DNA from 2 places in the Shinella agrisoli genome. Region 2 is predicted to be linked to the other one. Evidence: riboswitches for the same ligand, from Rfam matches in the RefSeq annotation. Region 2 holds a riboswitch; the other holds the start of a gene.

Region 1 (10,528 bases), on a different contig from region 2:
GGTATGTCTTGCCGGTGCGCAGCTGCACGCCGTGCATGTTGAGCTGGTAGCCGACGCGCTTTGCGGCGGCGACGACGATGGCGCGCGTTTCCGGCCGCACCTGCGGGCTGTCGTTCAGCGCCTTCGACACGGTGGCGATCGAAAGGCCTGTTTCCTGCGCGATGGTCTTGATCGTCGGTCTTGGCATCGCGTCTCGGCTCGTCACGATTGTTCCTGGCTGAGGGAGGCGGAGAGGAGAATATAGGCCGCAGAGGTCCAGGCGAAAGCCCTGTCCCGCAACCCCCTCCCCGACCGGGCATCGAAGTTTTCCGCCATACCGTTTCTGGAGGCAAGAGAACAGAACTTTTCCGCAACAGAGCGGGCAAGTTCCATTTCTCCTTGCCGCCGCAGGCCATCCCACAGAAGCAGCGTCGTCGGTGCCCAGATGGGGCCGCGCCAATAGCCGCCGTCCTCGTAGAAGGGGCTATCGGGGCTTTCGGTCGCCGGCCCCCACTCGGTGACGAAGCCGCCTTCGCCGAGGCGGGCCAGAAGTTTCCGGGCCATTTCGCGCGGCAGGCGGTCGCCGAGCAGGAGCGGCATGAACTGGATGAAGTTGCGGTCGGGCAGCAAACGTCCGGGGTCGTCCGCGAGCCGGGCGCGGAAGGTCTCGCCGGTCCAGAGCTTCTCGACGAGCATTTTCCCAAGGTCATCCGCCTTGGCGCGCCATGCGGCGGCGCGGACGGCATCGTCCTCCAGCAGGTCGGCCAGCGTGCCGCAGGCAAGGATCAGGAAGGTCGGCAGGTCCGGCGAGACGACGGGGCCGCCCTCGGCGAAGAAGGTGGCGTTGTCCCAGCCGCTGTCGTTGCCGTGGAAATAGCCCGGCAGCGTGCCCTCGCCGGCGCGGGCGTGGGTCAGCCAGTAGTCGACCTGCCGGCCGATCTTCTCCTTGAGGTAGGCCCTGCGCTCCGGCGTGAGGAAGCCGGGCTGCATGGCCTCGATCAGCGAGACGGCCCAGCCGTGCACCGGCGGCTTGGTGAAGGCGAAGAGCACGTCGCGGTCGCAGTTTCGGCTCGCGCACGATGGCACGGCCGATGGCGACGCGCCGGCGCTGGCCGCCGGAAAGCTGGCGCGGCTTGCGGGCGAGCAGTTCCTTGATGCGCAGGATCTCGGCGGCGCTCTCGACGCGCCGGTCGATCTCGTCGCGCTTCATGCCGTTGAGGGCGAGGCCGAAGGAGAGGTTCTTGCGCACGTTCATGTGCGGGTAGAGCGCATAATTCTGGAAGACCATGGCAATGTCGCGCCTGGCGGAGGGCACATGGGTGATGTCGCGCTCGCCGAGGCGGATCGCACCGCCGTCCAGTTTCACAAGGCCGGCGATGGAGCGAAGGAGCGTGCTCTTGCCGCAGCCCGAGGGCCCAAGGAAGCAGACGAACTCGCCGTCGGCGATGTCGAGATCGATGCCTTTCAGCACGTCCAGCGCGCCGAAGCCCTTGCGGAGATTTTCGATACGGATCGATGCCAACGGATTCCTCCCCTGTCGGCGGCAACGTTTGGGCTACTCGGCCGGGGTTAAACGTTTATATCATAATAAAAACGTTTAATTTCTTTTGTAAAGCAGAAATATCTGGGAGAGGGCAGCGTCGTCCGAGGCTAAGGCCGGCCATCGTAAGCCGTTGCGGGAACGGCGTTATCCGGCACGGAAGTGCTTGGAGAGCTTCAGGCCCTGCGCCTGGTAGTTGGAGCCGAGGCCGGAGCCGTAGAGGCCTTCCGGCGCGTCCAGCATGTGCTCGTAGACGAGGCGGCCGACGATCTGGCCGTGCTCGAGGATGAAGGGCACCTCGTGGCTGCGCACCTCCAGGACGGCGCGGCTGCCCGAGCCGCCGGCCGGGGCATGGCCGAAGCCGGGATCGAAGAAGCCGGCATAGTGCACGCGGAACTCGCCGACGAGCGGATCGAAGGGCGTCATCTCCGCCGCATAGAGCGGCGGCACGTGCACGGCCTCGCGCGAGACGAGGATGTAGAACTCGTCCGGGTCGAGGATCAGCTCGTTGCGGCCGCGGCTGAACAGCGGCTCCCAGAAATCGAAGATGTCGTGCTGGTTCTTGCGGTCGACATCGACGACCGAGGTGTGGTGCTTGCCGCGATAGCCGATGAGGCCGTCCGGGCCGGTGCCCTTGAGGTCGATGGAAAGCGCGATGCCGCCGCCGGAGACGTTGGGCGTCTCGCTGGCGACCAGCGTGTCGGATGCATGGAGCGCCAGCAGCTCGCTTTCGCCGAGCAGGGCGTTGCCCTTGCGGAAACGGATCTGCGAGAGGCGCGAGCCGCGGCGCACGACGATGGGGAAGGTGCGCGGCGAGATCTCGAGATAGAGCGGGCCGGAATAGCCGGCGGGGATCTTGTCGAATTCCTGCGCGCGGTCGGTGATGACGCGGGTGAAGATGTCGAGCCGGCCGGTGGAGCTCTTCGGGTTGGCCGAGGCGGCGAGCCCTGCCGGCAGGTCGAGGCTTTCCATCAGCGGCACGATGTAGACGCAGCCCGTTTCCAGCACCGCGCCCTGCGTGAGGTCGATGACGTGCAGTTGCAGCCGGTCGAGCTTGTCGGCGACGAGGTGGGACGGCCCCGGCAGGAAGCTCGCGCGCACGCGGAAGGCCTTTGCGCCGAGGCGCAGGTCCAGGCTCGCCGGCTGGATCTGGTCGCCGTCGAGCACGGCCTCGCTCTTCAGCCTGCCGCTTTCGAACAAGCCGCGAATGGCGTGGTCCGCCAGAATGCCCGTGCTGCGTGCCGCAGAAGCCATGATCGTCCCGTCCCGTCAGAAGGTCCGAACAAAACCAAATGCCGGCAATTGACGCAAGCGCGGGCGCGCAGTAATAGCAGGGTTATCCCGTGGTGATTTGGCCGGCCGGCTTGCAGCCACGTTAAACAAGTAGCTAAAAAGGCCGGGTATCGAACCGGCCTGCTTTCGCGGCCGGTTTTTTTGTTTGAAGGCGACGATCACATGAGCAAGTCCTGGCGTCCGGCCACCCAACTCGTCCACGGCGGCACCACCCGTTCCCAGCATGGCGAAACCGCGGAAGCGATCTTTCTGACGCAGGGGTTCGTCTATGACACCTCCGCAGCCGCGGAAGCCCGTTTCAAGGGCGAGACGAACGGCTTCATCTACGCCCGCTACGGCAGCCCGACCAACGACATGTTCGAAAAGCGCATGTGCATGCTGGAAGGCGCCGAGGACGCCCGCGCCACCGCCTCCGGCATGGCGGCCGTTTCCGCCGCGATCCTCTGCCAGCTGAAGGCCGGCGACCATATCGTCGCCGCCCGCGCCCTCTTCGGCTCCTGCCGCTGGGTGGTCGAGACGCTGGCGCCGAAATACGGCATCGAGTGTACGCTGGTCGACGGCCGCGACCTCGCCAACTGGGAAAAGGCGATCCGGAAGAACACCAGGGTCTTCTTCCTCGAAAGCCCGACCAACCCGACGCTGGAAGTCATCGACATCGCCGGCGTTGCAAAACTCGCCAACCAGATCGGCGCCAAGGTCGTCGTCGACAACGTCTTCGCGACGCCGCTCTTCCAGAAGCCGCTGGAGCTCGGCGCGCATGTCGTCGTCTATTCCGCCACCAAGCACATCGACGGCCAGGGCCGCTGCCTCGGCGGCATCGTGCTTTCCGACAAAGAGTGGATCGACGAGAACCTGCACGACTACTTCCGCCACACCGGCCCCGCCATGTCGCCGTTCAATGCCTGGACGCTCCTGAAGGGCATCGAGACCCTTCCGCTGCGCGTAAAGCAGCAGACGGAGAATGCGAGCCGCATCGCCGATTTCCTCGCCGGCGAGAATCAGGTCGCCCGCGTGATCTATCCGGGCCGCAAGGACCATCCGCAGGCCGACGTCATCGCCAAGCAGATGACGGGCGGCTCGACGCTCGTCTGCTTCGAGCTGAAGGGCGGCAAGGAGGCGGCCTTCGCGCTGCAGGACGCGCTGGAGGTCGTGAAGATCTCCAACAACCTCGGCGACACCAAGAGCCTCATCACCCACCCGGCGACGACGACGCACAAGAACCTGACCGACGAGGCGCGCGCCGAACTCGGCATCTCGGCCGGCACCGTGCGCTTTTCCGCCGGCATCGAGGACAGCGACGACCTCGTCGAGGACTTCGCGCGGGCGCTTTCCAAGATCGGCGCGTGAGCCGCTGCCATTAAGGTAAACAACGAGAAGGCGCCGGCCGGAGGGGCCGGCGCCTTCTTTGCATATTCTTGACGAAGCCACATTGCTGTAGAATAGCTGAATATAACCAGTTCAAGGCTTGCCCATGTATCGTGCGCTGACCCGCGACATCGAAGTGACCGTAGAGCCCTACTATCTGGCCGACCAGTCCGATCCGGAGGACAGCCGGTACGTCTGGGGGTACCGGGTGGTCATCGCGAACCATTCGGACGTCGCCGTGCGGCTGATGACGCGCTACTGGCACATCACCGACCAGAACGGCCAGGTCGACGAGGTCAACGGGCCGGGCGTCATCGGCGAGCAGCCGGTGCTGCGCCCGGGCGACACCTACGAATATTCCTCCGGCTGCCCGCTCGAAACGCCTTCCGGCATCATGTTCGGCCGCTATCGCATGGAAGCGGAGAACGGCGAAGCCTTCGACGTCGCCATCCCCGCCTTCTCGCTGGATACGCCGGGGCAGGTGCGGGTCTTGAACTGACGGGACGGAAAGGCTGCCCCTTTTTTACTGCGGCAGCACTTCCGACGCCTCGAAGCGGTAGGTGGTCGAGCAGAATTCGCAGGTGACCGCGATCTCGTTCTCCTCGTCCGCCGTCTCGGCGATCTCTTCCGCGCTGAGCCCGGCCAGAACGTTTTTCAGCTTCTCGCGCGAGCAGGAGCAGCGGTCGAAGACCTGCTGCGGCTGGTAGACGCGCACGCCGCGCTCGTGGAAGAGGCGGTACAGAAGGCGCTCGGTGCCGACATTGGGGTCGGTCAATTCGTCGGCGTCGATCGTCTCGACCATCGCCTTGGCTTCGGCCCAGTTGTCGTCGTCGTCGATCTTGTGGCCGACTTCCTCGCCGTCGCCGCCCGGAAGATCGGCCTGCCGCATGCGTTCCGGCGCCTGCGGCAGGAACTGCGCGACCATGCCGCCCGCCCGCCAGCGATGGCGGGCCTTGCCGGCCGGGTCGCGGTCGTAGAGCTCGGCGACGCCGAGACGCACCTTGGTCGGGATCTGCTCCGACTGGCGGAAATAGACGCCGGCGATCTCTTCCAGCGTGTGGCCGTCAAGCGGGACGATGCCCTGGTAGCGCTGGGTGTGCGGGCCCTGGTCGATGGTGAAGGCGAGGACGCCCTTGCCGAGCAGCTCGTGCGGCTCGGTCCTGCCTTCGGCGACGGCGGCGTCGAGCGCCGGCTGGTCGAAGCGGGCATAGGCGCGCACATCCTGCGGCGCGGAAAAATCGGCGACGAGCAGGTCGACCGGGCCGTCGCCCTTGGTCTGGACGATCAGCTTGCCCTCGAACTTCAGCGAGGTGCCGAGCAGCACGGTCAGCGTGATCGCCTCGGCGAGCAGCCGCGCAACCGGCGCGGGATAATCGTGCCGGCCCAGGATGCCGTCGAGCATCGGGCCGAGCTGCACGGCGCGCCCGCGCACATCGAGGCCTTCCACCTGGAACGGCAGGACATGGTCGTCGCCGGCAAAGCCGGGTTCACCGAGTTTCAGGGCACTTTCAGCCATCGTCATTCTGCTCCTTGCACGCCGCGATGCCGGCGGGCGATCAGCCCGGCCGCGTCCGACAGCGTTCTACCGTGATTCAGCGCTCCCTGCCGCCCGATCATTCCATACCGGGCGGGCATGCGCCAGCAAAAGCGCCTTGCAGCGCCCCGTGATGGCCCCTAGATCGTGCGGGCAGCCCCGTTTTTCAAGGCGGCGTCAGACGACGCCGAAACACCAGGCGAGGATGGACTTCTGCGCGTGCAGGCGGTTTTCCGCCTCGTCGAACACGACGGACTGCGGGCCGTCGATCACCTCGTCCGTCACCTCCTCGCCGCGATGGGCCGGCAGGCAGTGCATGAAGAGGGCGTTCCTGTCGGCACGCGCCATCAGCTGCTTGTTGACCTGGTAGGGCTGGAAGATGTTGTGGCCGCGGGCGCGGTGTTCCTGGTTCATGGAGACCCAGGTATCGGTGACGACGAGATCGACGCCGTCCACGATCGCTTCCGGGTCGTGACCGAGCAGGATGTCGCCGCCGTTGTCGCGCGCCCAGTTCAAAATCTTGTCGTCGGGCTCCGAGCCCATCGGCACCGCCATCCTCATCGTATAGCCGAAACGGGCGGAGCCCTCGACGAAGGAGTGCAGCACGTTGTTGCCGTCGCCCGTCCAGGCGAAGGTCTTGCCCTTCGTGGAGCCGCGATGCTCCTCGAAGGTCATGATGTCGGCCATGATCTGGCAAGGGTGGGTGAGATCCGTCAGCGCGTTGATGACCGGCACGGTGGCGTGCTCGGCAAGCTCCAGCAGGCGCGCATGGTCGGTCGTGCGGATCATGATGGCGTCGACGTAGCGCGACAGGACCTTCGCCGTGTCGCCGATCGTCTCGGCGCGGCCGAGCTGCATTTCGGTGCCCGACAGGAACAGCGTCTCGCCGCCGAGCTGGCGCATGCCGACATCGAAGGAGACGCGGGTGCGCGTGGAGGGCTTCTCGAAGATCATCGCCAGCATCTTGCCGGCGAGAGGCCGCTCTTCCGTACCGGCCTTGCTGGCCGCCTTGCGCTTGTGCGCATCGTCCATGATGACGCGCAGATCGCTTTCCGAAACGGCGGAAAGGTCGAGAAAATGCTTGGCCATGGTATGTCCTGTCTGTCCCCGGTCCCTTTGCTCAGGCGGCCTTGGCGGCCGTGAGCTTCTCTGCTGCCCGCTCGATACGCGCAAGCCCCTCGCGCGCTTCTTCCGCCGTCACCGTCAGCGGCGGCAGCAGCCGCAGCACGTTGTCGCCCGCCGGGACGGCGAGCAGCCTTTCCGCGCGCACAGCCTTCAGCAGGTCGGCAGCCGGAATCTTCGCCTTGATGCCGAGCATCAGCCCCTCGCCGCGGATCTCCTCGACGATCTCCGGGAAGCGGTCCTTCAGCGCCGCGAGGCCCTGGCGGAAGACGAGGGCGACAGCGCGCACATGGTCGAGGAAGCCGTCTTCGAGCACGACGTCGAGCACGGCGTTGCCGACGGCCATCGCGAGCGGATTGCCGCCGTAGGTGGAGCCGTGCGTGCCGGCGACCATGCCGGATGCGGCTTCCGCGGTGGCAAGGCAGGCGCCGAGCGGAAAGCCGCCGCCGATGCCCTTTGCGACCGCCATGATGTCCGGCGTGATGCCGGACCATTCATGGGCGAAGAGGCGGCCGGTGCGGCCGACGCCGGACTGCACCTCGTCGAGCACGAGCAGCAGCCCGTACTCGTCGCACAGCTGGCGCAACTCCTGCATGAACTCCTTCGGAACCGGGCGGATGCCGCCTTCACCCTGAACCGGCTCGATCAGGATCGCCGCCGTTTCCTCGGTGATCGCATCCTTGACGGCGGTGATGTCGCCGAAGGGGACCTGGAGGAAACCGGGGGCCTTGGGGCCGAAGCCTTCGAGATACTTCTCCTGCCCGCCCGCCGCGATGGTCGCGATCGTGCGGCCGTGGAAGGCGCCTTCGAACGTGATGATATGGTACTTGCCGGCATGGCCCTTGGCGAAATGATAGCGCCGCGCCGTCTTGATCGCGCATTCCAGCGCCTCGGCACCCGAATTGGTGAAGAACACCTTGTCGGCGAAGGTGGCTTCGGCCAGCCTGCGGCCGAGGCTTTCCTGGCCGGGGACTTCGTAGAGGTTCGACAGGTGCCAGACCTTGTCGGCCTGGTCCTTCAGCGCGGCGACAAGATGCGGATGGGCGTGGCCCAACGAATTGACGGCGACGCCCGCGGCGAAATCGAGATATCGCTCGCCATCTTCGGCAATCAGCCACACGCCCTCCCCGCGCGTGAACCGGAGCGGGGCACGCATATAGGTTTCATAGAGCGGCGCGGCATCGGCCATGGCGCGGATCCTCCGAAAAGAGATGCGGAAAAACGTGTCTGCGGCTTGACTTTTCCGGGCATCAGAAAAATCAAAAGCCGCCTTTCGGCGGCATGCCGGCACTATCGGCATTTCACCCCGGGATGTCAACAAAATCGCAAGCCGAAATGCGGCTGAACCTCCCGCAAGGTGAGGATTCACGGCACGCGTGGAAGGTGTCGCTATCGAGTCACACCCGACCAGCAAGTTGGGGAAAACTCCGAAATCGATTCGCCTCGATTCGGGCGACTCTTGTCACGGAGTCCCCCGGACTCTAGGTTAAAGGCCAATTACTAGGCTGCATGCGGCGGAACTAGTCACCAAAAGAGTTAGGGCGTTCAGTTCCGGACCCGTCCGGAACGCGATGAGGGATTCCCGCATTGCGAGCGCCGAACGGAGACGAGAGCATGAACTGGACAGACGAGCGCGTCGAGAAACTCAAGAAGCTCTGGAGCGAGGGCCTGAGCGCGAGCCAGATCGCGGCACAGCTCGGCGGCGTCAGCCGCAACGCGGTCATCGGCAAGGTGCACCGGTTGAACCTGCCGGGCCGGGCCAAGGCCGGCGGCACGCAGAGCGCATCGCGCCCGAAGCGCCCGGCGGCGGCAGCCCCGCGCCCGTCCAACTTCGCGGCCCGCGCCGTCACCGCCCGCACCGTGGCGCGCCCGGCCGGCAACACCATCGCCAAGGAAGAGATCGATTTCGACGCGCAGAGCGACCAGCTTCCGGTTCCGGCCAACGGCAATGCCGTGGTCGTGCCGATGTCGCGCCGGCTGGAACTGACGCAGCTCACCGAGCGCACCTGCAAATGGCCGATCGGCGATCCGCTGAACGACGACTTCCATTTCTGCGGCAACGAGTCCCCGGACAACTCGCCCTATTGCACCTACCACCAGCGCCTCGCCTACCAGCCCTCGGCCGAGCGGCGGCGGATGCGGTGAACAGCACGAGCGTGGACTGAGACGCGGGCCCGGAAGGGCCCGTTTTCGTCTGGGTTGGAGAATAAGGGCGAGGTCAACGCACCGCAAAACGCGAAACAGGCCCCGAAGGGCCCATTCCGTCCTTGGGAGGAAACTTTTCGCCTCAGGCTTCCAGCGAATAGCCGGCGCCGCGGACTGTGCGGATGACGTCCTGCATGTTGGCGAAGTTGAGCGCCTTGCGCAGGCGGCCGACATGCACGTCGACGGTGCGCTCGTCGACATAGATGTCATGGCCCCAGACGCCGTCGAGGAGCTGCGAGCGGGAGAAGACGCGGCCTGGCGAGGTCATCAGGAACTCCAGCAGGCGGAACTCCGTCGGGCCGAGGCGCACTTCGCGGGTGCGGCGGTGGACGCGGTGCGTCTCGCGGTCGAGCTCGATGTCGCCGCAGCGCAGGACCGTCGAGACGACCTCCGGCTTGGCCCGGCGGAGCATGGCGCGCACGCGGGCGACGAGCTCCGGCGTCGAGAAGGGCTTGACCACATAATCGTCCGCGCCGGTGGCAAGGCCGCGGACCCGCTCGCTCTCCTCGCCGCGCGCCGTCAGCATGATGATCGGCAGGCGCTCGGTTTCCGGCCGCTGGCGCAGGCGCCGGCACAGCTCGATGCCGGAAACGCCGGGCAGCATCCAGTCGAGGATGAGCAGGTCCGGCATGCGCTCCTGCAAGCGCATCTCGGCCTCGTCACCGGAGAGGATCGTATCGACCTCGAAGCCTTCGGCCTCGAGATTGTAGCGCAGGAGGACGCTCAGCGCCTCCTCGTCTTCCACGACGGCAATTCTGGGCACCATGGACCTGAACCCTGCTCTCGTTACTCGGAGACGTCGCTGGTGCCGGCGGCAACCACCGACGTCGAGGTATCGTCCTTCGGGCGCTCGCCCTCGGGCTGCGAGCCGGTCGCCATGTAGTAGATGGTTTCGGCGATGTTCGTCGCATGGTCGCCGATGCGCTCGATGTTCTTGGCGCAGAACAGGAGGTGCGTGCAGGGCGTGATGTTGCGCGGATCCTCCATCATGTAGGTCAGGAGCTCGCGGAACAGCGAGGTGTAGATCGCGTCGATCTCGTCGTCGCGCTCGCGGATGGCCTTGGCCTTGTCGACCGAGCGCGTGGCGAAGACGTCGAGCACTTCCTTCAATTGCATCAGGGCGAGCTCGGCAAGGTGCTCGAGGCCGCGGGCGAGCTTGCGCGGCATGCCCGAGCTCTGCACGGCGATGACACGCTTGGCGGTGTTCTTGCCGAGGTCGCCGACGCGCTCCAGCTCGGCCGCGATGCGGATCGCGCCCATGATCTCGCGCAGGTCCGCCGCCATCGGCTGGCGCTTGGCGATGGTGACGATCGCCTTCTCGTTGATCTGGCGCTCGGCATTGTCGAGGATGACGTCTTCCGAGATCACCTTCTGCGCCAGCGCCGCGTCGGTGGTGACGAGGGCGCGGACGGAATCCGACACCATCTGCTCGGCGGTGCCGCCCATTTCGGAGATGCGGCGGGAAAGGTACTTCAGTTCTTCGTCGTAGA
Region 2 (10,528 bases):
AGCGCGGCGCCAGAAGGATCCTGCTGGCCGGCGCGCTCGGCGGCGAGCGCAGCGACCATGCGCTGATGCATCTCATCCACGCCGTTTCCCTGGAGGAGGAGGGCTTTGCCGTCAAGCTCACGTCCGGCGAGGAGGAGGCCTGGCCGCTCCTGCCCGGCAGCCGCGAGATCGACCTGCCGAGGGGCAGCCTCTTCTCGATCCTCGGCCTGTCGCCGCTTGCCGGCCTCTTCATCGGCAACGTGCGCTATCCGCTCGCCGACTTCTCCTTGCCCTTCGGCTCGTCGCGCACCATTTCCAACGTCGCGGAAGGGCCGGTCCGCCTTTCGCTCGCCTCCGGCCGCGCGATCCTCATCGCCCGCCCCTACGATCTTTCAGGAGCCTGACCCTTGGCACCGCCCATCCTCAAACTCGACGACATATCCTTGAGCTTCGGCGGCACGCCGCTGCTTGCCGGCGCGAGCCTGCAGGTCGAGCCGGGCGACCGCATATGCCTCGTCGGCCGCAACGGCTCGGGCAAGTCGACGCTGATGAAGATCGCCGCCGGCCTTGCCGAGGCGCAGTCCGGCGAGGTCTTCCGCCATCCGTCCGCGACGATCCGCTGCCTGCACCAGGCGCCGGATTTCGACGGCTACGACACGGTCGCCGCCTATGCGGAAGCCGGCCTCGGCCCCTCCGACGACCCCTACCGCGTCACCTATCTCCTGGAACATCTCGGCCTTTCCGGCGCTGAGGATCCGAAGGCGCTTTCGGGCGGCGAGGCGCGCCGGGCGGCGCTCGCCCGCGTGATGGCGCCGGAGCCGGACATCCTCCTCCTCGACGAGCCGACCAACCACCTCGACCTGCCCACCATCGAATGGCTGGAAGGCGAATTGCAATCGACCCGCTCGGCCCTCGTCGTCATCTCGCACGACCGGCGCTTCCTGGAGAAGGTCTCGAACGCTACCGTCTGGCTCGACCGCGGCCAGTCGCGCCGGCTGAACCGCGGCTTTGCCTATTTCGAGGCCTGGCGCGACGAGGTGCTGGAGGCCGAGGAACTGGAGCAGCACAAGCTCGGCAAGGCGATCGAGCGCGAGGAGCACTGGCTGCGCTACGGCGTCACCGCGCGCCGCAAGCGCAACATGCGCCGCCTCGGCGAATTGCAGGACATGCGCGCCCGCCACCGCGGCCACAAGGGCCCGCAGGGCAGCGTGCAGGCCAGCGCCTCCGACGCGCAGGAATCCGGCAAGCTGGTCATCGAGGCGGAGAAGATCACCAAGAGCTACGGCGAGCGCACCATCGTCGCCCCCTTCTCGATCCGCGTGCACCGCGGCGATTGCATCGGCCTCGTCGGCCCGAACGGCGCGGGCAAGACCACGCTCCTGAAGATGCTGACGGGCCAGCTCGCGCCCGACAGCGGCACGGTGAAGCTCGGCACGAACCTGGAGATCGCCACGCTCGACCAGCGCCGCGAGGATCTCGACCTCGACGACACGCTCGCCCACTACCTGACGGACGGGCGCGGCGAGACGCTGCTGGTCAACGGCGAGCAGCGCCATGTCACCGGCTACATGAAGGAATTCCTCTTCCAGCCGGAGCAGGCCCGCACGCCGATTCGCAACCTTTCTGGCGGCGAGCGCGCCCGGCTGATGCTGGCGCGCATCCTCTCGCGGCCGACGAACCTCCTCATCCTCGACGAGCCGACCAACGACCTCGACATCGAGACGCTCGACCTCCTCCAGGAGATCGTCGCCGGCTTTGCCGGCACGGTGCTGCTCGTCAGCCACGACCGCGACTTCCTCGACCGCACCGTCACCTCGACCATCGCGCCCGCCGACCCGGAAAGCCCGGACGGCCGTTGGATCGAATATGCCGGCGGCTATACCGACATGATGGCGCAGCGCCGCGGCAGGGCCGAGGAGAAGCGCAGGGCGGAAAAGGCCGGGAAGGCGAAGGCGCCGGAGGCGCCGGCCGCGCCCGCGGAAGGCAAGGGCAAGGCAAAGCTCTCCTACAAGCAGAAATTCGCGCTCGAAAACCTGCCGAAGGAGATGGAGAAGATCGGGAAGGAGATCGCCGCCCGCGAGGCGAAGATGGCCGACCCCGCCCTCTTCAGCAAGGATCCGGCGGCCTTCAACACGCTCGCCGCCGAGATGGAGAAGCTGCGCGACAGGCTGACGAATATGGAAGAGGAATGGCTTGAGCTGGAAATGCTGCGGGAGGAACTGGAGGGCTGAGCGCCCTTGAGGCGATCGCCGCCCTCTTCGTCGTCATGGCCCTGTTCCCTCCGGAACAGCGCCGGCCCCGGCGATATGGGACAGTCGGGTCACTGGATGAGAGGAACTCATCCTGCAACCCGAAAGAGATCAGGAGAGTCCCATGCGCAAGTTCATCATGTCCGCCGTCGTCGCTGCCGTCGCCGCCGTTTCCTTCGCCGCTCCGTCCCAGGCCGGTCACTACGGCTACGGCCACAAGCACTACGGCTACAAGAGCTACGCTTACAAGCACCACAGCTACAAGCCGTACCGCTTCGTCAAGCGCTGGAAGCATCACGGCGGCCACTACGGCGCGAAGATCATCATCAGGAAGAAGCACTACAGCCACTACTGAGCCGTGCTCCTCTTCAGGAAAGGCCGAGGCCCGGATGCTTGCCGCATCCGGGCCTCGGCGCCTCGTTCGCGGGCGGATTGATTCGCGGGCGGAGTGGCGTTATCTAAGGCGTCCGTGGTGATTTGGCCGGCCGGCTTGCAGCCACGTTAAACAAGTCGCTAAAGGGCCGCGAAAGGCAGACCTTCCGTGGACCGGTTGCGACATCGTTGCGGCCGGTTTTGTTTTTCGATCGAGTGAGACATGCCCATCAAGATTCCCGATACGCTCCCCGCCTTCGAAACCCTCGTCCACGAGGGCGTCAGGGTGATGACCGAAACGGTGGCGATCCGGCAGGATATCCGCCCGCTGCAGATCGGGCTGCTCAACCTCATGCCGAACAAGATCAAGACGGAAGTGCAGATGGCCCGCCTCGTCGGCGCGACGCCGCTCCAGGTGGAGCTGTCGCTGGTGCGCGTCGGCGGCCACCGCGCCAAGAACACATCGGAAGACCACCTGCTCGCCTTCTACGACACGTGGGAGGAGGTGCGCCACCGCAAGTTCGACGGCTTCATCATCACCGGTGCCCCGGTGGAGACGCTTGACTTCGAGGACGTCACCTACTGGGACGAGATGAAGCAGATCTTCGACTGGACGACGACCAACGTGCACTCGACCCTGAACGTCTGCTGGGGCGCGATGGCGGCGATCTACCATTTCCACGGCGTGCCGAAGCACACGCTGGAGGAAAAGGCCTTCGGCGTCTACCGCCACAACAACCGCAAGCCCTCTTCGGTCTACCTCAACGGCTTTTCCGACAATTTCGAGGTGCCCGTCTCGCGCTGGACGGAGATCCGCGCCGAGGACATCCGCAACGTGCCGGGGCTCGAGATCCTGCTCGATTCCGACGAGACGGGCGTGTGCCTCGTCGAGGAGAAGGCCGGCAACCGGCTCTACATCTTCAACCACGTGGAATACGATTCCACCTCGCTTGCCGACGAATATTTCCGCGACGTCTCGGCCGGGGTGCCGATCAAGCTGCCGAAGAACTATTTTCCGCACAACGATCCGTCGCTGCCGCCGCAGAACCGCTGGCGCGGCCATGCGCACCTGCTCTTCGGCAACTGGATCAACGAGATCTATCAGACTACGCCCTATGACCTGGAAAAGATCGGAACGGGAGCCTGAGCATGAGCCGCCTCGTCATCCGCCCTCTGCACAGTGACGACGAAGGCGAATGGCGGCGCCTGTGGATCGCCTATCTCGCCTTCTACGAGACGGTGCTGCCGGAAGAGATCTTTTCGACCACCTTCGCCCGGCTGACGGGCGAGGCGGCGGAAGGGGAGTTCCGCGGCCTCCTCGCCACGCTCGACGGCAAGCCGGTCGGCCTCGCCCACTACCTCTTCCACCGCTCCTGCTGGACGCTCGGCAATATCTGCTACCTGCAGGATCTCTATGCCGATCCCGAGGTGCGCGGCACGGGCGTCGGCCGGGCGCTCATCGAGGGCGTCTACGCCAAGGCGCAGGAAGCGGGCGCGCCGAAGGTCTACTGGATGACGCAGGAGACCAACGCGACCGCGCGCCGCCTCTACGACCGCATCGCCGACAAGACGCCCTTCATCATCTACCAGAAAACCCCCTGAGCGGGATTTGCAAAAAGTATGACTTTTTTGGGTTGCAGGCCGAATGGAATTGCAGCAGGTTGCCGCCCGTGGGGAGCAGCCGGCGGAGGAGACGCAAGCGTGGGTGCAGGAAATGAAATCTTCGGTCGCCTGGCTTCGGGCGAGGCGGTCGAGCGCATCACGATCACCGGCGGCGGGCTGACCGCCCATGTGCTGACCTGGGGTGCGGTCATCCAGGACCTGCGGCTTCAGGGGCACGACGCGCCGCTGGTGCTCGGCTTCGAGGATCTCGCCTCCTACCTGGAGCACTCCCCCTATTTCGGCGCGACGCCGGGCCGCTGCGCCAACCGCATCGGCGGCGGGCGCTTCTCCATCGACGGCACCGACTACCAGCTCGAATGCAACGAGGGCGGCGTCACGCACCTGCACGGCGGCGGCGACGGCACCGGCCGGCAGAACTGGCGGATCGCGGACCAGGGCAGCGACTTCGTCGCCCTGGCGCTGACGGATCCCGCCGGCCGCGCCGGCTATCCCGGCAACTGCGCCATCACCTGCACCTACCGGCTGCCCGGCGACGGCGTGCTCTCCGTCGTCTACGAGGCGACCGCCGACGCGCCGACGCCGGCCAATCTGTGCCAGCACAGCTATTTCAACCTTGATGGCGGCGCCGATGCCCTCGGCCACGAGATCCGCCTTGAGGCCGAGCATTACCTGCCCGTCGACGAGAACCTGATCCCCACCGGCGAGATCCGCCCGGTCGCCGGCACGCCCTTCGACCTTCGCGACTGGACGCCGCTGCGCCGGCAGACGCAAGCGGGCGGCGTCGCCTTCGACCACAATTTCTGCCTCTCGCCGGAAAGGCGGGCGAAACGCTCCGTGGCCGAGGTGCGCAGCCCCGTTTCGGGCCTCTCGCTGAACGTGTCGACGACGGAACCGGGCGTCCAGCTTTATACCGGCTCCAAGGTCCACCCGCCCGTTGCGGGGCTCGGCGGCCGCAGCTACGGCGCCTTCGCCGGCTTGTGCCTGGAGACCCAGATCTGGCCGGATGCGGTCAACCATGCCGGTTTCCCCAACGCCGTCCTCAGGCCCGGCGAGGTGCTGCGGCAGGAGACGGACTACGCCTTCCGCAGAGGCTGACCGGCGGCCTCGCCAAAGCTCGTCTCGCAGCGCAATAAAATCGAAACCTTTGTAGCGGAAAACGGCCTGACGGACCCGGGATGATGCCGGGTTGTGCGGGCTTGAACGCGCCAGGACAGCGCCGGTCGCCCGAGGGACCTGCCCATGAAAATCTCGGATCTCTCCATTTCCCGGAAAGTCGGCCTTCTCGTTCTCCTGATGGGCATCGCCGCCGGCACCATCGCCGCCGTCGGCAGCCGCGGCCTCGTCTCGCTCGGCGCGGCGCTGTCCGATACCGGCGCGCGCGAGGAGGTGGCCCGCGAAGCCATGGACCTGCGCATCGACGTCATCGCCATCAGCCGCATGACCTACCAGCTCGCCATGGCGCCGGAAAAGGCGGCGGACTTTGCCGCCGAAACGGAAAAGCGCGCCAAGGAAATGCTCGACCGCCTGCCGAAGATCGCCTCGACCGCCGATGCCAACGAGGAAAAGCTGCTCGACGGCGTCCGCGCCGCCATGACGCCCTACTTCGAGGACATCCGCGCCATGGTCGCCGTCGCCGCGCAGAAGGGCGGGGACCGCGCCGCGATCCTCGCCGCGCTCGACAAGGCGCTGGAAGGCCAGAAGGCCGTCACCGCCGCACTCAAGGAATACACGACCTATTCCGCCGAGACGCTTTCGGGGTCGCGTGCCGTCGCCATCTCCCGCTCGACGACGACGCAGGTCGTACTGCTCGCCACCGCCTTCGTCTGCATCGTCGCGGGCATGCTGCTCAGCATGTTCCTTGCCCGCAACGGCATCGTGCGCCCGATCCAGCGCCTGACCAGCGTGATGTCCAACCTTGCCGCCGGCAAGCTCGACGACGCCATCCCCTACACCGAGCGCAAGGACGAGATCGGCGCCATGGCGCGCACGCTCGACGTCTTCCGCGCCAACGAGATGCAGATGCGCGAGATGGAGGCGCAGGAGGCCGCCCTGCAGGCCCAGAGCAGGGACCTGCAATCGAACATCAGCACGATCGTCGCCGCCGCCGCTGCCGGCGACTTCTCGCGCCGCATCACCAAGACCTATGAGGACGAGGACCTCCGCCGCTTCGCCACCAGCGTCAACGAGCTGGTCGAGAACGTCGACAGGGGCGTCAGCGAGGTGCGCCGCGTGATCGCCTCGCTCTCCCATGCCGACCTGACGCAGGAGATGAGCGGCCACTTCCAGGGCGATTTCGCCGAGCTCCAGGCGAACGTCAACGGCGCCATGCTGACGCTGCGCAGCACGATGGCCGGCATCCTCTCCACCGCCGGCACGATCACCGGCAATTCCCGCGAGCTTTCCGCCGCTGCCGACCAGCTCGCCCACCGTACCGAGCAGCAGGCGGCCTCGCTGGAGGAAACCGCCGCTGCGCTGGAGGAGATCACCACCACGGTGAAGACCTCCACGGCCCGTGCCATCGAGGCCTCGCAGATCGTCGGCGAGGCGAAGGAAAGTGCCGAGAAGTCCGGCGACATCGTGCAGAACGCCATCGACGCGATGGGCCGTATCGAGCAGTCCTCGCAGAAGATCAGCCAGATCATCTCGGTGATCGACGAGATCGCCTTCCAGACGAACCTGCTCGCCCTCAACGCCGGCGTCGAGGCGGCGCGCGCGGGGGATGCCGGCCGCGGCTTTGCCGTCGTCGCCCAGGAGGTGCGCGAGCTCGCCCAGCGCTCCGCCAATGCCGCCAAGGAGATCAAGGCGCTGATCAACGCGTCCGCCGGCGAAGTGAAGGGCGGCGTCTCGCTGGTGCTGTCGACCGGCGATGTGCTCTCGGAGATCAAGGACCTCGTGAACCGCGTCAACGACCACGTCGTCTCGATCGCCCGCGCCGCGCAGGAACAGTCCGCTGCCCTCGGCGAAATCAACACCGCCGTCAACCAGATGGACCAGATGACCCAGCAGAACGCCGCGATGGTGGAGGAAGCCACCGCCGCAAGCCAGGTCCTCGCCAGCGAAGCCGCCCAGCTCCAGGCCGCCCTCTCGCAGTTCCACATCGGCGACGGGCGAACCGGCGCGGTGCAGCAGCGCCGGGCCGCATAGGTTTGCCGCTCCCGACCCAAGACCGCTGCACGCTCTTGCCGGCATTCCTTTAGGCAAGGCCCGGCGCAGCGACGGGGGCAGAACGCGCCGGGAATGGCACCGCTGTCCTCTATCGTCGCTAAACGACGGCCATCTGGTTCGGCGCCCGCGTGAGTCAATATGTCGAACAGTTCCGGATCGACGTGGCGATGACGCTCGGGCTGCTGCAGATAGGCCAGCTTGTTGCCGTCTGATCTTCCATCTGACGGCGTCAGCATCCAACATACGCCGATGCAGTTTGCGCCGCCCGACGACAGCGCGCGCAACAGCGCATACTTCCGGTAATCGTTGATGTCCCCGAAGTACTGGTCCTTCACGCGCTCCTCCGAATCATATTGCGCGTGCAGTACCCTCAAATACCCTAATTTGGGGTAGTCCAAAATCGGGTCTTACTGAAGCGCTGGTCCTTGAATTGGCGCTTCCTTTGTCTTCGATTCGCTCCGATCTTTATCGTCGTATGATCGATCTGCTGATTGCAGCTCGAAAAGACGCAGGGCTCACCCAAACGGAGGTTGGCGTGCGCCTGGGACAACGCCAGACATTTGTGTCGAAGTATGAGCTTCGAGAGCGCCGGCTTGATGCGGCAGAGTTCGTGGCCGTGTGCCGTGCGATCGGTGTTGATGCGTGCGACTTAATAGTGCAGGCGGAGGATAGCGTCTAAGGCCGCTTTTGGCACTTCAAAACGGTCATTGCTGCGTCGACCTGGACATGTCGGAGATGGGATGGGGAGCCGAAAGGCGGCTTTCGGAGAGCAACAATCGAAAGCGGGCCGTCAACTGGGCGGTGGCTGTGGCAAACTCTGGCCCCAACGTGATCATTCACCTTAGCAAAAATACGTCGCGAAATTTTAATTTTTTCTACTGATTCTTACGATGAAATTTTTAAAGGGGAAAGCTGTGCGTGGCAAAGGTCAGGAGTTTCGCGAAAAACTGAGCTTAATTTCGGCTACATAGCCTGAAAATACCTAGCTTTTTATCCCTATCTTGGCTTTACTGTCGTAAGTGGTACAGGATGAGAATCATGGCAATATCAATAGCTTTTTTTAATAACAAGGGTGGCGTAGGGAAGACTACATTGCTTTGCAATGTAGCCGCCTATGCTGCAGTGCAACGAAATCTTAAAGTGCTTGTAATAGACGCCGATCCTCAGTGCAACGCTACGCAATACATGTTTGAAGACAAGAAGCTATCCTACTTCTACGAGGAAACATCTTCTTTTACCGTTTATAACATTATTCGCCCGCTCTCGCTAGGAAAAGGCTACAGCCGGGATCTAAATGTGACTTTGAGCCCGCGCTTTGGAGTTGACGTTTTGCCTGGCGATCCGAGGCTCGCCTTGACCGAAGACCTGTTAGCGAAGGATTGGGGATCTGCTGTCGGCGGTGACTCTCGTGGCATGAGGACGACACTGATGTTTGCAGAGCTTATGAAGCGCTGTGAGCATTACGATATTGTGTTTTTCGACGTAGGCCCCTCATTGGGGTCGATTAATCGAGCAGTCCTGCTTGCCAGCGACTTCTTTCTCGCACCGATGTCGATCGACATATTCAGTGTCAAAGCAATCGACAACATCGCAGCGTGGTTAACAAAGTGGCGGAAACAATGGGAGGTCGGGGTAGCAAATGTTGACGATCCTGATGAGGTCGACACTGCCCTAGCAAGAAAGCTTGGCTTTCTAGGCTACGCATCTCAACATTACATAGCAAAGACGGACGGTTCTGGTACTAAGCGTGCTGTGAACGCATATGAGAAGATTATGAAACAATTCGAGGAAATTGTCGCTTCAGAGCTTTCCTCAGTCGCGCCTTCGCCAGCATTGACCAACGTATTTTCGCTTGGCGAGATTCCTAATCTACATAGCTTGATACCGATGTCGCAAACAGCGAGGGCTCCAGTATTCGGCCTGAAAGCCAGTGATGGTGTCCGAGGAGCGCATTTCTCGAAGGTCAAAGAAGCGAAGGATACTTTTGGAGTAGTCGCTGAGGAAATCCTCAATCGAGTAGGGATCGCTCGATGATTGATTGGCCAAATCAATTAAAACTCGACCTCCAATCGCGGCGCGTTGTCGTCTTTATCGGCAGCGGTGTCTCTAAAAATTCGGTGGGCAAGGATGGGATAACCCGACCACCACTTTGGACAGAATTTCTTCAAGCTGGCCTTGAACGAATAGGCGCGAAAGGCACAGCCCATATCAAGAAAGCCCTCAATGCAAACGATCTCCTACATGCGTGCGAATGGCTAAAGGCGAAGATGGAAGAGGACTGGGAACCCTTCCTTAGAGAATGTTTTGTTACGCCAGCGTACGTGCCAGCGGAGATACATAAAGTCATATTCAAATTAGACCAGCGCATATACATGACGCCTAATTTTGACCAGATCTTTGAGAACTTCGTAACTGCGGAGACGGGTGGGCTAGTCACTGTAAAACGTTTCTCCGACCCAGACGTGCATAATTTTCTTCGTGAAGATCGAACACATATAATTAAGGTGCATGGCTCCATTGATCACCCCAATGAGCTGGTTTTCTCAAATCACGATTATGCCAAAGCACGAGTTGCACACGCGGCATTTTATGACGTGCTTGACGCATGCTTGCTGTCTCACACGTTCTTGTTGATTGGCTGTGGTATATCTGATCCGGATCTTGCTCTGTTGCTTGAGAACCAGCGGTTCAATTTTCCCAATTCACGGCCTCACTACCTTGTCACACCGTCACGGATAGCACCTGACATGGTCAAGTCGCTTCGTGCTAACCGCAACCTGAAATGCCTTATGTACAACCCGGCAAACCATCATGAGGAGCTATTATCCTCGCTAAAGATACTTGCAGATATTATGGACACTGCCCCACCCCTCCCAAGCTGATTCCGAATTACTCACAAATGCAGATCCGTTCGAGTAGCTCTCATCCGGTCTTCGGCATGTGCAGCGATACTGCGAAAATCCGAATTATAGTGATAGATCTTCATCGACTTTTGCAAAGCTGGGTTCTGCGACACCCACAATGTCCACTTTTGGTGAAACGACATCGCCGCGGTTTCGACCGTGATGGGGTCGAGTGTCGCCATTCATGAACGCTTAGAAGGGCGTCCCTTGTTGGTAGAAGCGAAATTGATCCGCTTC

The links. Region 2 has a riboswitch for S-adenosylmethionine ahead of metA (homoserine O-acetyltransferase MetA). Riboswitches for the same ligand answer to the same signal wherever they lie in the genome.
Region 1: another riboswitch for S-adenosylmethionine. It lies ahead of ACIIOY_RS10245 (O-succinylhomoserine sulfhydrylase); the one in region 2 lies ahead of metA (homoserine O-acetyltransferase MetA).

Annotation. Positions count from the first base shown of each region.
Region 1 covers NZ_JBJIEP010000008.1:18,431-28,958, forward strand. The annotation lists gene ACIIOY_RS10225 (LacI family DNA-binding transcriptional regulator) at 1-187, opposite strand, end outside; gene ACIIOY_RS10230 (amylo-alpha-1,6-glucosidase) at 202-1,029, opposite strand; partial or broken gene ACIIOY_RS10235 (ABC transporter ATP-binding protein) at 1,040-1,501, opposite strand; gene ACIIOY_RS10240 (2'-deoxycytidine 5'-triphosphate deaminase) at 1,667-2,773, opposite strand; SAM riboswitch at 2,853-2,931, shown strand; gene ACIIOY_RS10245 (O-succinylhomoserine sulfhydrylase) at 2,975-4,159, shown strand; gene apaG (Co2+/Mg2+ efflux facilitator ApaG/CorD) at 4,284-4,676, shown strand; gene ACIIOY_RS10255 (Hsp33 family molecular chaperone) at 4,701-5,693, opposite strand; gene argF (ornithine carbamoyltransferase) at 5,889-6,800, opposite strand; gene ACIIOY_RS10265 (aspartate aminotransferase family protein) at 6,832-8,022, opposite strand; gene ACIIOY_RS10270 (GcrA family cell cycle regulator) at 8,448-8,978, shown strand; gene phoB (phosphate regulon transcriptional regulator PhoB) at 9,121-9,804, opposite strand; gene phoU (phosphate signaling complex protein PhoU) at 9,825-10,528, opposite strand, start outside.
Region 2 covers NZ_JBJIEP010000037.1:18,688-29,215, reverse strand. The annotation lists gene ACIIOY_RS25310 (thiamine diphosphokinase) at 1-383, shown strand, start outside; gene ACIIOY_RS25305 (ABC-F family ATP-binding cassette domain-containing protein) at 387-2,210, shown strand; gene ACIIOY_RS25300 (hypothetical protein) at 2,353-2,583, shown strand; SAM riboswitch at 2,688-2,765, shown strand; gene metA (homoserine O-acetyltransferase MetA) at 2,824-3,747, shown strand; gene ACIIOY_RS25290 (GNAT family N-acetyltransferase) at 3,750-4,202, shown strand; gene ACIIOY_RS25285 (aldose epimerase family protein) at 4,302-5,318, shown strand; gene ACIIOY_RS25280 (methyl-accepting chemotaxis protein) at 5,463-7,367, shown strand; gene ACIIOY_RS25275 (helix-turn-helix domain-containing protein) at 7,864-8,067, shown strand; gene ACIIOY_RS25270 (ParA family protein) at 8,427-9,422, shown strand; gene ACIIOY_RS25265 (SIR2 family protein) at 9,419-10,270, shown strand; gene ACIIOY_RS25260 (hypothetical protein) at 10,282-10,473, opposite strand.